Regions from separate parts of the Streptomyces collinus genome, predicted to be linked through region 3. Evidence: riboswitches for the same ligand, from Rfam matches in the RefSeq annotation. Region 3 holds a riboswitch; each other region holds the start of a gene.
The links. Region 3 has a riboswitch for cobalamin ahead of RFN52_RS26980 (ribonucleoside-diphosphate reductase subunit alpha). Riboswitches for the same ligand answer to the same signal wherever they lie in the genome.

Region 1: linked by a shared signal. The riboswitch ahead of RFN52_RS05765 (ABC transporter substrate-binding protein) and the one ahead of RFN52_RS26980 (ribonucleoside-diphosphate reductase subunit alpha) in region 3 are both predicted to bind cobalamin.
Region 2: linked by a shared signal. The riboswitch ahead of RFN52_RS11715 (SCO2321 family membrane protein) and the one ahead of RFN52_RS26980 (ribonucleoside-diphosphate reductase subunit alpha) in region 3 are both predicted to bind cobalamin.

What each region holds. Positions count from the first base shown of each region.
Region 1 covers NZ_CP133771.1:1,294,714-1,298,313, reverse strand. Annotated here, with positions in the region: gene RFN52_RS05775 (APC family permease) at 1-713, opposite strand, end outside; gene RFN52_RS05770 (CoA-binding protein) at 847-1,275, opposite strand; cobalamin riboswitch at 1,371-1,531, shown strand; gene RFN52_RS05765 (ABC transporter substrate-binding protein) at 1,615-2,631, shown strand; gene RFN52_RS05760 (FecCD family ABC transporter permease) at 2,628-3,600, shown strand, end outside.
Region 2 covers NZ_CP133771.1:2,598,001-2,601,600, forward strand. Annotated here, with positions in the region: gene RFN52_RS11700 (SAM-dependent methyltransferase) at 1-335, opposite strand, end outside; gene RFN52_RS11705 (hypothetical protein) at 570-1,289, shown strand; gene RFN52_RS11710 (hypothetical protein) at 1,192-1,788, opposite strand; adenosylcobalamin-variant (AdoCbl-variant) riboswitch at 1,885-1,973, shown strand; gene RFN52_RS11715 (SCO2321 family membrane protein) at 2,096-3,310, shown strand; gene RFN52_RS11720 (SCO2322 family protein) at 3,307-3,600, shown strand, end outside.
Region 3 covers NZ_CP133771.1:5,900,388-5,903,987, reverse strand. Annotated here, with positions in the region: gene mctP (monocarboxylate uptake permease MctP) at 1-797, shown strand, start outside; cobalamin riboswitch at 934-1,070, shown strand; gene RFN52_RS26980 (ribonucleoside-diphosphate reductase subunit alpha) at 1,195-3,552, shown strand; gene RFN52_RS26975 (ribonucleotide-diphosphate reductase subunit beta) at 3,552-3,600, shown strand, end outside.

The DNA of each region.
Region 1 (3,600 bases), 4.6 Mb from region 3:
GTGGCGCGCGGCAGGTCCCGCTGCGGGTCGCGGCTCTCGCCGGCCAGCTGGATCGCCTGCTCGAAGCCCAGCAGGGCGAAGATGATGCCGCTGGAGCTGACGGCGCTCAGCACGCCGTGGGCACCGAACGGGGCGAAGCCGTGCTCGGTGAAGTTGCCGGGGTGGAAGTTGCCGGCCGCGATGATGAAGATCGCGGCCAGCGGCACGGCCACCTTCCACCAGGTGGCGGCGCTGTTGGTGTGCGCGAGGATCCGCACGCCGAGGAAGTTGACCACGACGAACACGGCCATCAGCAGGACGGCGACGACGAAGCCGCTCGTCGTCAGCGTCCCGTCCTTCGCGTGCTCGAAGCCCTGGGCCCAGTGCCAGTGCCCGGCGTAGCCGATCATGGCCTCGACCTCGATCGGTGCCACGGTCGCCGCCTGGAGCCAGGAGAACCAGCCGAAGGACATGCCGGCCAGACCGCCGAACGCGTAGTGCGGATAGCGGGCGGTGCCGCCCGCGACCGGGAACATGCCGCCCAGTTCCGCGTGCACCAGCGCCAGCAGCACGATCGCCACAGCACCGATGAGCCAGGACAGGATCGCCGCGGGGCCGGCCGCCACGACCGCCTTCTCGGCGCCGTACAGCCAGCCCGAACCGATGATGGAACCGACCGACGCCCACATGAGCCCGATCAGTCCGACATCCCGCCGCAGGCCGTCTCTTTCCATGAATACAGGGCCTCTCGAAGATGAACTCGGGGAGTTCGGGGAGCAAGAGGCCTCAGGTTAGGAATCGGCCGGCCGGCCGCAGAAGACGAGTTGTGCACCCTTGACCGGGTGCGGGTATTTCGTGGGGAACGCTTCAGGATTCCTGTACGCGGTGATGAGACAGCCGTGGGATCTCGATCGCCGGGCAGCGGTCCATCACCATCTCCAGACCCGCCGCGCGGGTCCGTTCGTAGGCCGCCTCGTCGACGACACCCAGCTGGAACCAGACGCCCTGCGCGCCCTTCGCGACCGCCTCGCCCGCGACGGCCCCGGCGAGGTCGCTGTTCACGAACACGTCGACGACGTCCACGTCGAAGGGGATGTCCGCCAGGCTCGCGTACCCCTTCTCCCCGTGCACCGTCTCCGCCTTCGGATGCACCGGCACGACGCGCTTGCCGAAGCGCTGGAGCACGGCGGCCACCCCGTACGCCGCCCGCTGCCGGTTCGACGACAGGCCCACCACGGCCCAGGTGTCGCCGAGCTCGGTGAGGATCCTGCGGACCGTTGCCTCGTCGCCGTACACCGGCGGCCTCCTCGTAAGTCGTGGACACGCTGCTCTCCCGGCAACGGCGCGGGACGCGCGGTGATTCCCGGGCGCCCCCGTGATAGCTTGCCGAGGCCAGTCGAACCCATGTACGTGGGTCAGGGAATCCGGTGCGAATCCGGAACTGACGCGCAGCGGTGAGGGGGACGGGCGGGGCCTCGGCCACTGGACTCCCTCGCGGACGTCCGGGAAGGCGCTCCGATCCGGGTGAACCCGAGTCCGAAGACCTGCTGGCGGCCCCCGCGGCCGCGTGCGGCGGGGGAGCACCGTACGACCGGGCTCCGCGAATGGGCCCTCGACGCCTGAGGACTGGTTTTCGTGCCCCTCGCCCGACCCGCCCGTGCCGCCGCCCTGCTCGCGGCCGGCTCCCTGCTCCTGACCGGCTGCGGCGGCTCCGCGTCCACCGACGCCAAGGCCGCCGTCACCCTCACCAACTGCGGGCACGACGTCCGGGTGGCCACCCCGCCGCGGTATGCCGTGTCCCTCAACCAGGGCACCACCGAGATCCTGCTCTCCCTCGGCCTCGCCGACCGCCTCGCGGGCACGGCCACCTGGACCGACCCCGTGATGAAGGGGCTGGGGAAGGCCGAGGCCAAGGTCCCGCGCATCGCCGACAACAACCCGTCCTTCGAACGCGTCCTGGACACCGAACCCGACTTCGTCACCGCGTCCTTCGTCTCCACCCTCGGCAAGGGCGGCGTCGCCACCCGCGAGCAGTTCGAGAAGCTCGGCGTCCCCACCTACGTGTCCCCGTCCGACTGCGCCGGCAAGGACAACTCGGGCGGCGGCGACGGCGCCCGCGACAAGGCCCTGGGCATCGACACCGTCTACGGCGAAGTCCGGGACCTCGCGACCGTGTTCGGGGTGAAGAAGCGCGGCGACGCCCTCGTGACCTCACTCCAGCGGCGCATGAAGAAGGCCACCGCCGGGATCGACGCCTCCGACGTCACCCTCCTGTACTGGTTCGCGAACTCCGAGTCGCCCTACATGGCGGGCTGTTGCGGAGCACCCGGCATCATCACCCGGGCCCTCGGCGCGAAGAACGTCTTCGACGACACGCACGAGGAGTGGCCGCAGATCAACTGGGAGACGGTCGCCGACCGCGACCCCGACGTCCTCGTCATCGGCGATCTGACCCGCAAGTCCCAGACCGCCGAGTCGGCCGCGAAGAAGATCGCCTTCCTGGAGTCCAACCCCGTCACCAGGACCATGGACGCCGTCCGGCACAAGCGGTACGTGCTGCTCAGCGGGCAGGCCATGAACCCGACCATCCGCACCGTCGAGGGCGTGGAGCAGGTGGCCGCCGGGCTGCGCCGGTTCGGACTGGTGAAGTGACCGCCCAGGGGCTGCCGGTCGCCGGGACCAAGCCCCGGCGCCGGGCAGGACTCGCGCTGGGAGTGGCCGGGACCGTCGCGCTCGTCGCCTCCCTCGCCGTCGCCATCACCATCGGTCCCGCCGACATCCGCGTCGCCGACGTGTGGTCCGTCGTGGCCGCCCGTCTCGGCCTCGGCAGCTCGGAGCTGACGCCGATCCGGGACGGGATCGTCTGGCAGCTGCGGCTGCCGCGCACCCTGCTCGCGGCCGTGTGCGGAGCCGGACTCGCCGTCTGCGGGGCGGTGATGCAGTCGCTGCTGCGCAACCCGCTCGCCGACCCGTTCGTGCTCGGGGTGTCCTCGGGCGCCTCCACCGGAGCGGTCCTCGTGGTCGTGCTCGGCGCGGGCGGCGGCGCCCTGTCGGTGTCCGCCGGTGCGTTCCTCGGCGCCCTGCTGTCGTTCGCGCTGGTGCTGCTGCTCAGCCACACCCTCGGCGGCACCACCGACCGTGTCGTCCTCGCGGGCGTCGCCGCCATGCAGCTCTTCTCCGCCCTCACCTCCTTCGTCGTGATGACCTCCGCCGACGCCGAGACGACCCGCGGCGTGCTGTTCTGGCTCCTCGGCTCGCTCGGCGGCGCCGGCTGGACCGACGTGTGGCTGTGCCTGGCCGTACTGGCCGTGGCCCTGGTGGTCTGCCTGTCCTACGCCCGTACCCTCGACGCCTTCGCCTTCGGGCAGGACGCGGCGGCCGCGCTCGGGGTGTCCGTCGGCCGCACCCGCCTGGTGCTGCTGTGCGCCACGGCCCTGCTCACGGCCGCGCTCGTCAGCTCGGCCGGGGCGATCGGCTTCGTCGGACTGGTCCTGCCGCACGCCGCCCGGGCCCTGACCGGCCCGGGGCACGCGCGGCTGCTGCCGGTCACCGCCCTCGCGGGCGCGGTGTTCCTGGTGTGGGTGGACACCCTCGCCCGGACGGTCCTCGAACCGCAGGAGG
Region 2 (3,600 bases), 3.3 Mb from region 3:
TTGTCGACGTAGACGATCCGGCTCTCCGGGGCCACCCGCTGGGCGATCTGGTGGGTGTTGTCCACGTTGGGCAGGCCGGTGCCGATGTCCAGGAACTGGCGGATGCCCTCTTCGGCGGCCAGGTGGCGGACGGCCCGGGCGAGGAAGTAGCGGGCGGCGCGGGCGCCCGTCTCGATGCCGGGGAAGATCTCGCGGAACGCGTCGCCGGCCACCCGGTCGACTTCGTAGTTGTCCTTCCCGCCCAGCCAGTAGTTCCAGATCCGGGCCGAGTGCGGCACCGAGGTGTCGATCTTGGGGAACGGCTCCTGCTCGGGGGTCTCCGCCTGGTCGGTCATGGACACTCCTGCGTGTGTGGTCGGGGAGCCCCACGTTAGTCGGTCTGCGCCCGGGAGAGGATCAACTCCGCTGCGGCAGCCAGGAGTTCTGTTCAGCCCGCGTCACCGCGCGTCTGGCGCCGCGGGCGCGAGCTTCTCGATCACGAGCGGTGGCTGCCCTGGCACGGCCGGCCGAGGCTGAGCACGCTCAGGAAATGAGTACGCGGCTTCGTGGCGTCAGCCGATCATGTGAGCATGACCGATCAGCTGACGATCAGTGTTCTGACTTTGCAGCACAGGATCCCGGACGACTGGGCGGCGGACCCTTGGGCCGAGGTGCGCCCCCTGATCGACGGCGTAGACCTTCTGAAGGGAGTCCATCCGGAAGGGGTGGCACTCAGCTGCCGACACTGGAGGGGCCCGGCCGAGAGCTGGCCGCTGAAAGCGACGAATCAGCCACGCAGAGTCATGCTAACCGAGCCGACCTGCACCGCCGGCTGCTGCGGCGCTCTGTACGTCACCATGCGCCGCGAGGGCGACCGGGTGGTCTGGGACGCCTGGGAAAACACCAGCAACATCACCGCCGTGCTCGCGGACATCCACTTCGATGCCGCCCAGTACGACGCCGAACTCGCACGCGCCGCAGCGGACCGCAGCTGGGAGGAGCCGGTAGACACCGTGGCCCGGCTGCTTGAGCAGACCCTTACGGGCAGCGGCTGGTTCGAGCGGTGGGGCTGCGTTCTCACGGGTGTCTGGCCACGCCGCAAAGAGCCCGGCGTCGCCGAGGAGCTCACCAGCCCCGAGGGCGTCGATGTCGAGTTCCAGCACGGCCAGGCACCGGGAGAGCGTGCATGTTCTTACGCGTACGAATTGTTCGTCACCCACGATCAGTCCGTGGAGGAGCAGGCACGGCAGCTCGCGGCCCGCATTCTCGCGGACGATCCGCGGAAGACGGCTGAGCTTCGAGAATGCTGAGACTTCTTTTCTGATAGCGCGAATCGGGTGGCCCGAAGGTGAGCTCGTTGTCGTCGAGGGCGTTGGCGATGGTCAGCCGGCCGCGGGGGAAGCTGAAGCTGACGGCGACTGCTCCCTGGGCCATGTCGTCGCCCGTCCACTCGAGGAGCTGTACGTCCTGAAGGACCTGGTCCTGCAGAGCGTGCAGCTCGGGGCGCCTGTCGTGACGCCACTGGAGATCGAAGTCGGCCCATCGGACCGGCTGGCGGGGGTCGACCGTGTTCCAGGTGATCGAGAGGTCGTCGAACTTCTGGTGGTTGATCTCGACCTGTTCTCCGGTGAAGTCGAACAGGACGGGGCAGTCGGAGAACCACTCGTCGTCCTGGACGTCCCGGACAAGCCAGACGCGGGCCAGCGGGCGGCCGATGAGAGCACGCAATCGCCGGCCATGCGCTGCCTCGACCGCGAAGCGACCGTTCAGCCAATGAGGCCGGTAGCCGCCGATCCCGAAATCGAACACTTCAGGATCCTCCCATGAGCCGGGGCCCGAGCCCCCCCACTCCGCCCCCCTCGGCCCGATTCCTACGTCCGGGTACAGTAAGCGGGTCGTCATCACACCGTACGGGGGGAAGCCGGTGCAATTCCGGCGCTGACCCGCAACCGTGAACCGCCGCCCAGGTGGTGAGCCGGATCGCCCCGTACGGTTTCGTGACCGGCTCACGTGCCCGGCAGACCGCCGGTCACGGCACCGTCGAGGTATACGGAGCCGAGCCGCCGGGGTGTCCCGTGCTGCCCGGCTCCCCCACAGGGAGAGGCACCCGCCGATCATGAACGTCCGCCGCAGCGCCGCGGTCCTGGCCGCCGTCGCCGTGATCGGCGCCGCCACCCCGGCCGCCGCAGACCCGTCCCCGTCGCCGTCCCAGGCGTTCCCCTCCGCCCTGTACGGCGACAAGGACCCGAAGTTCGACGGCGTCTGGCGCCAGTCGCTCGCGCTGCTCGCGCAGGACACCGTGGGGGTGAAGCCGGCCGCGAAGTCCGTCCAGTGGCTGGTGCGTCAGCAGTGCGCGGACGGCTCCTTCGCCTCGTACCGCCCCGACCCCACCACCGCGTGCGACGCCAAGACCATGCTCGACACCAACGCCACGTCCGCCGCCGTGCAGGCCCTCACCGCGCTCGGCGGGCACGACGACGTCACCCGCAAGGCCGTCGGCTGGCTGAAGGCCGTGCAGAACAAGGACGGCGGCTGGGGCTACTCGCCCGGTGGGGCCAGCGACACCAACTCGACGTCGATCGTCATAGGCGCGCTCGCCGCCGCGGGCGAGAAGCCCGACCAGGTGGAGAAGGACGGCAAGTCCCCCTACGACGCGCTGCTGAAGCTCGCCCTGCCCTGCGGCGGGGACGGCGACGGCGCCTTCGCGTTCCAGCCGGACAAGAAGGGCGAGCTCGCCGCCAACGCGGACGCCACGGCGGCCGGTGTGCTCGGCGCGCTGGGCACGGGCATGGTCGTCGAGCCCGGCAAGAAGTCCGACGCGACCTGCGAGAAGGCCGCGACGCCGCGGCAGGCGGCGGCGAACGGCGCGGGCTACCTCACCGCCGCCCTCGCCAAGGACGGCGACCACCTCATGTCCGCCCTGGCCGGTGCCGAACCCCAGCCCGACTTCGGCAACACCGCCGACGCGGTCGTCGCGCTCGCCGCGCAGGGGGACACCGCGCAGGCGGAGAAGTCCGTGCGGTGGCTGGAGAAGAACTCCGCGTCCTGGGCCGCGCAGAGCGGTCCGGCCGCCTACGCGCAGCTGATCCTCGCCGCCCACGCGACGGGCACGAACCCGCGTGACTTCGGCGGCGCGGACCTCGTCAAGCAGTTGGGCGCCACGGGCCCGGCCCCGCAGACCGCCGGGAAGACCACGTCCGGGGCCTCGGACGAGAAGGAGGACTCCGGCTCGGACTTCTTCGGGGTCTGGTGGTACGTCGGCGTCTGCCTGGTCGCCGGCATCGGCATCGGTTTCCTGTTCACCGGCCGCAAGAAGCAGCAGCAGCTGTGATCCGCCGGGCCGTTCTCCTGCTCCTGGCCTCGCTCCTGCTGTGCGCGGGTGCGGGCCAGGCCCAGGCCGCCGGTTACCGGTACTGGTCGTTCTGGGAGCGCGACGCCGGCCGCTGGGTCTACGCCACCCAGGGCCCGTCCCTGGCCCGCCCCTCGGACGGCGACGTCCAGGGCTTCCGCTTCGCGGTGAGCGAGGACTCCGCGAACGCGGTCCGGCCGCGCGGCACGGCCGACTTCGCGACGATCTGCGCGAAGACGCCGGCGCAGGAGGGCAGGAAGCGGGTGGCCCTG
Region 3 (3,600 bases):
CGACGCTGTCCTCGAAGAGCCGTGAGGTGATCCGCCGCAACACCACGATCCTGCCGCTGTACTCGCTGATGCTGGGTCTGCTGGCGCTGCTCGGGTTCATGGCGATCGCGGCCGGCATCAAGGTGCAGAACGGGCAGCTGGCGATCCCGCAGCTGTTCGAGACGATGTTCCCGGACTGGTTCGCGGGCGTTGCGTTCGCGGCGATCGGCATCGGCGCGCTGGTGCCCGCGGCCATCATGTCCATCGCGGCCGCGAACCTCTTCACCCGCAACATCTACAAGGACTTCATCAAGCCGGACGCGACTCCCGCGCAGGAGACCAAGGTCTCCAAGCTGGTGTCGCTGCTGGTGAAGGTCGGCGCCCTGGCCTTCGTCCTCACCATGGACAAGACGGTCGCCATCAACTTCCAGCTGCTGGGCGGCATCTGGATCCTGCAGACCTTCCCGGCCCTGGTCGGCGGCCTGTTCACCCGCTGGTTCCACCGCTGGGCCCTGCTCGCGGGCTGGGCGGTCGGCATGGTCTACGGCACGGTCGCCGCGTACGGCGTGGCCTCCCCGACCCAGAAGCACTTCGGCGGCTCCGCGAAGGAGATCCCGGGCATCGGGGAGATCGGCTACATCGGCCTCACGGCGTTCGTCCTGAACGTGGTGGTGACGGTGGTCCTGACCTTCGTCCTGAAGGCCCTGAAGGCCCCCGACGGCATCGACGAGACCAAGCCGGAGGACTACACGGCGGACGCGGGCGACCCCGGGGTCCAGGTGGAACTCCCGCCGGCGACTGCTGGTTCCGCGCACTGATTCCAGGGCCCCGGCCCATCACGAACACCCCCGCAGCGGGCCGCCGTGACCGAGCGTCACGGCGGCCCGCTGTCACGTAGAGCTGACGCTCCGACACCACCGCGACACAACATCTGGGGGTGTCATCGGGACCCGACACAAGATGTATGCTCATGCTCGCTGCCGCCGCAGGGGAATCCGGTGCGAATCCGGAACTGTCCCGCAACGGTGTACCCATGCCCATATGTGCGCATGGGCGTCAGTCCGAGGACCTGCCGACAGCGCACCCGGCCACCCGGCCGTGGTGCCCCGACGTCCGGGCCTCGTGGAATGGGCCGGTGGACGCGACGCCGCGTGCGCTCGTGTGCTGCCCCCTGCCCTCGACGAGGCCCCCGTGCCGAGCGAGGGAGAGCCCCACGTGACCATCGCGCCAGCCGAACCGGTCTCAGCCAGCGAAGAAGAGCACGACGCCCCAGGCGCCGCGCTGTTGCGGACCCTGACCGAGCTGACCGCCGACCTCCCCGACGCCGAGCCCGGCCGGGTCGCCGCCGCGGCGCTGCGCGGCCGGTCCGCGCAGGCGGACGAGGGCGAGTTGCGGGAGCTGGCGACGGAGGCCGCGGCCGGTCTGATCTCCGAGGACCCCGCCTACTCCAGGCTGGCCGCCCGGCTGCTGACCATCGGCATCCGCGAGGAGGCCGCCTCGCAGGGCGTCACGTCCTTCACCGAGTCCGTGGCGGTGGGCCACCGCGAGGGCCTCATCGCCGACCGCACCGCCGAGTTCGTCCGGCTGCACGCGGCCCGGCTCGACGCCCTGGTCGACACCGGCGCCGATGACCGCTTCGGCTACTTCGGCCTGCGCACCCTGCACAGCCGCTATCTGCTCCGGCACCCGATCACCCGCAAGGTCGTCGAGACGCCCCAGCACTTCATGCTGCGGGTCGCCGCCGGTCTCGCCGAGGACGACACCCGCCGCTCCGTCGACGAAGTCGCCGCGCTCTACGGGCTCATGAGCCGCCTCGACTACCTCCCCTCCTCCCCCACCCTCTTCAACTCGGGCACCCGGCACCCGCAGATGTCGTCCTGCTACCTCCTCGACTCCCCCAAGGACGAGCTGGACTCCATCTACGACCGGTACCACCAGGTGGCCCGGCTGTCGAAGCACGCCGGCGGCATCGGACTCGCGTACTCCCGCATCCGCGCCCGCGGTTCCCTGATCCGCGGCACCAACGGCCACTCCAACGGCATCGTCCCGTTCCTGAAGACCCTCGACGCCTCGGTCGCCGCCGTGAACCAGGGCGGCCGGCGCAAGGGCGCCGCCGCGGTGTACCTGGAGACCTGGCACTCCGACATCGAGGAGTTCCTGGAGCTGCGCGACAACACCGGCGAGGACGCCCGCCGCACGCACAACCTGAACCTGGCGCACTGGGTGCCGGACGAGTTCATGCGGCGCGTGAACGCCGACGCGCAGTGGTCGCTGTTCTCCCCCTCGGACGTGCCCGAGCTGGTCGACCTGTGGGGCGAGGAGTTCGACGCCGCGTACCGGGCGGCCGAGGCGAAGGGCCTCGCGCGGAAGACCCTGCCCGCCCGTGAGCTGTACGGCCGCATGATGCGCACCCTCGCGCAGACCGGCAACGGCTGGATGACCTTCAAGGACGCCGCCAACCGCACCGCCAACCAGACGGCTGAGCGGGGCCACGTCGTCCACTCCTCCAACCTCTGCACGGAGATCCTGGAGGTCACCAGCGACGGGGAGACCGCCGTCTGCAACCTGGGCTCGGTCAACCTGGGTTCCTTTGTCGACTCATCGACCGGTGATCTCGACTGGGAGCGGCTGGACGAGACCGTCCGCACGGCCGTGACCTTCCTCGACCGGGTCGTGGACATCAACTTCTACCCGACCGAGCAGGCGGGCCGCTCCAACGCCCGCTGGCGTCCGGTCGGCCTCGGCGCGATGGGCCTCCAGGACGTCTTCTTCAAGCTGCGTCTGCCCTTCGACTCGCCGGAGGCCAAGGCCCTCTCCACCCGGATCGCCGAGCGGATCATGCTCGCCGCGTACGAGGCCTCCGCCGACCTCGCCGAGCGCAACGGCCCGTTGCCGGCCTGGGAGAAGACCCGTACGGCCCGGGGTGTACTGCACCCCGACCACTACGAAGCGGAGCTCACCTGGCCGGACCGCTGGGCGGCCCTGCGCGAGCGCGTCGCCACGACCGGCATGCGCAACTCGCTCCTGCTCGCCATCGCCCCGACGGCCACGATCGCCTCCATCGCGGGCGTGTACGAGTGCATCGAGCCGCAGGTGTCCAACCTGTTCAAGCGCGAGACGCTGTCGGGTGAGTTCCTCCAGGTCAACTCCTACCTGGTGGACGAGCTGAAGCGGCTCGGCGTGTGGGACGCCCGCACCCGGGAGGCCCTGCGCGAGGCCAGCGGCTCGGTGCAGGACTTCGCCTGGATCCCCGAGGACGTGCGCGCCCTCTACCGCACGGCGTGGGAGATCCCGCAGCGCGGCCTGATCGACATGGCTGCGGCCAGGACCCCGTTCCTGGACCAGTCCCAGTCCCTGAACCTGTTCCTGGAGACGCCGACCATCGGCAAGCTCTCCTCGATGTACGCCTACGCCTGGAAGTCCGGGCTGAAGACCACGTACTACCTGCGCTCGCGCCCGGCGACCCGCATCGCCCGCGCCGCCCGGGCCACCGTCCCCGTGCAGGCCACCCCCGATCCCGAAGCGGTCGCCTGCTCCCTGGAAAACCCCGAGTCCTGCGAGGCCTGCCAGTAATGAGCACCCAGAACCTTCTCGACCCCGGCTTCGAACTGACTCTCCGCC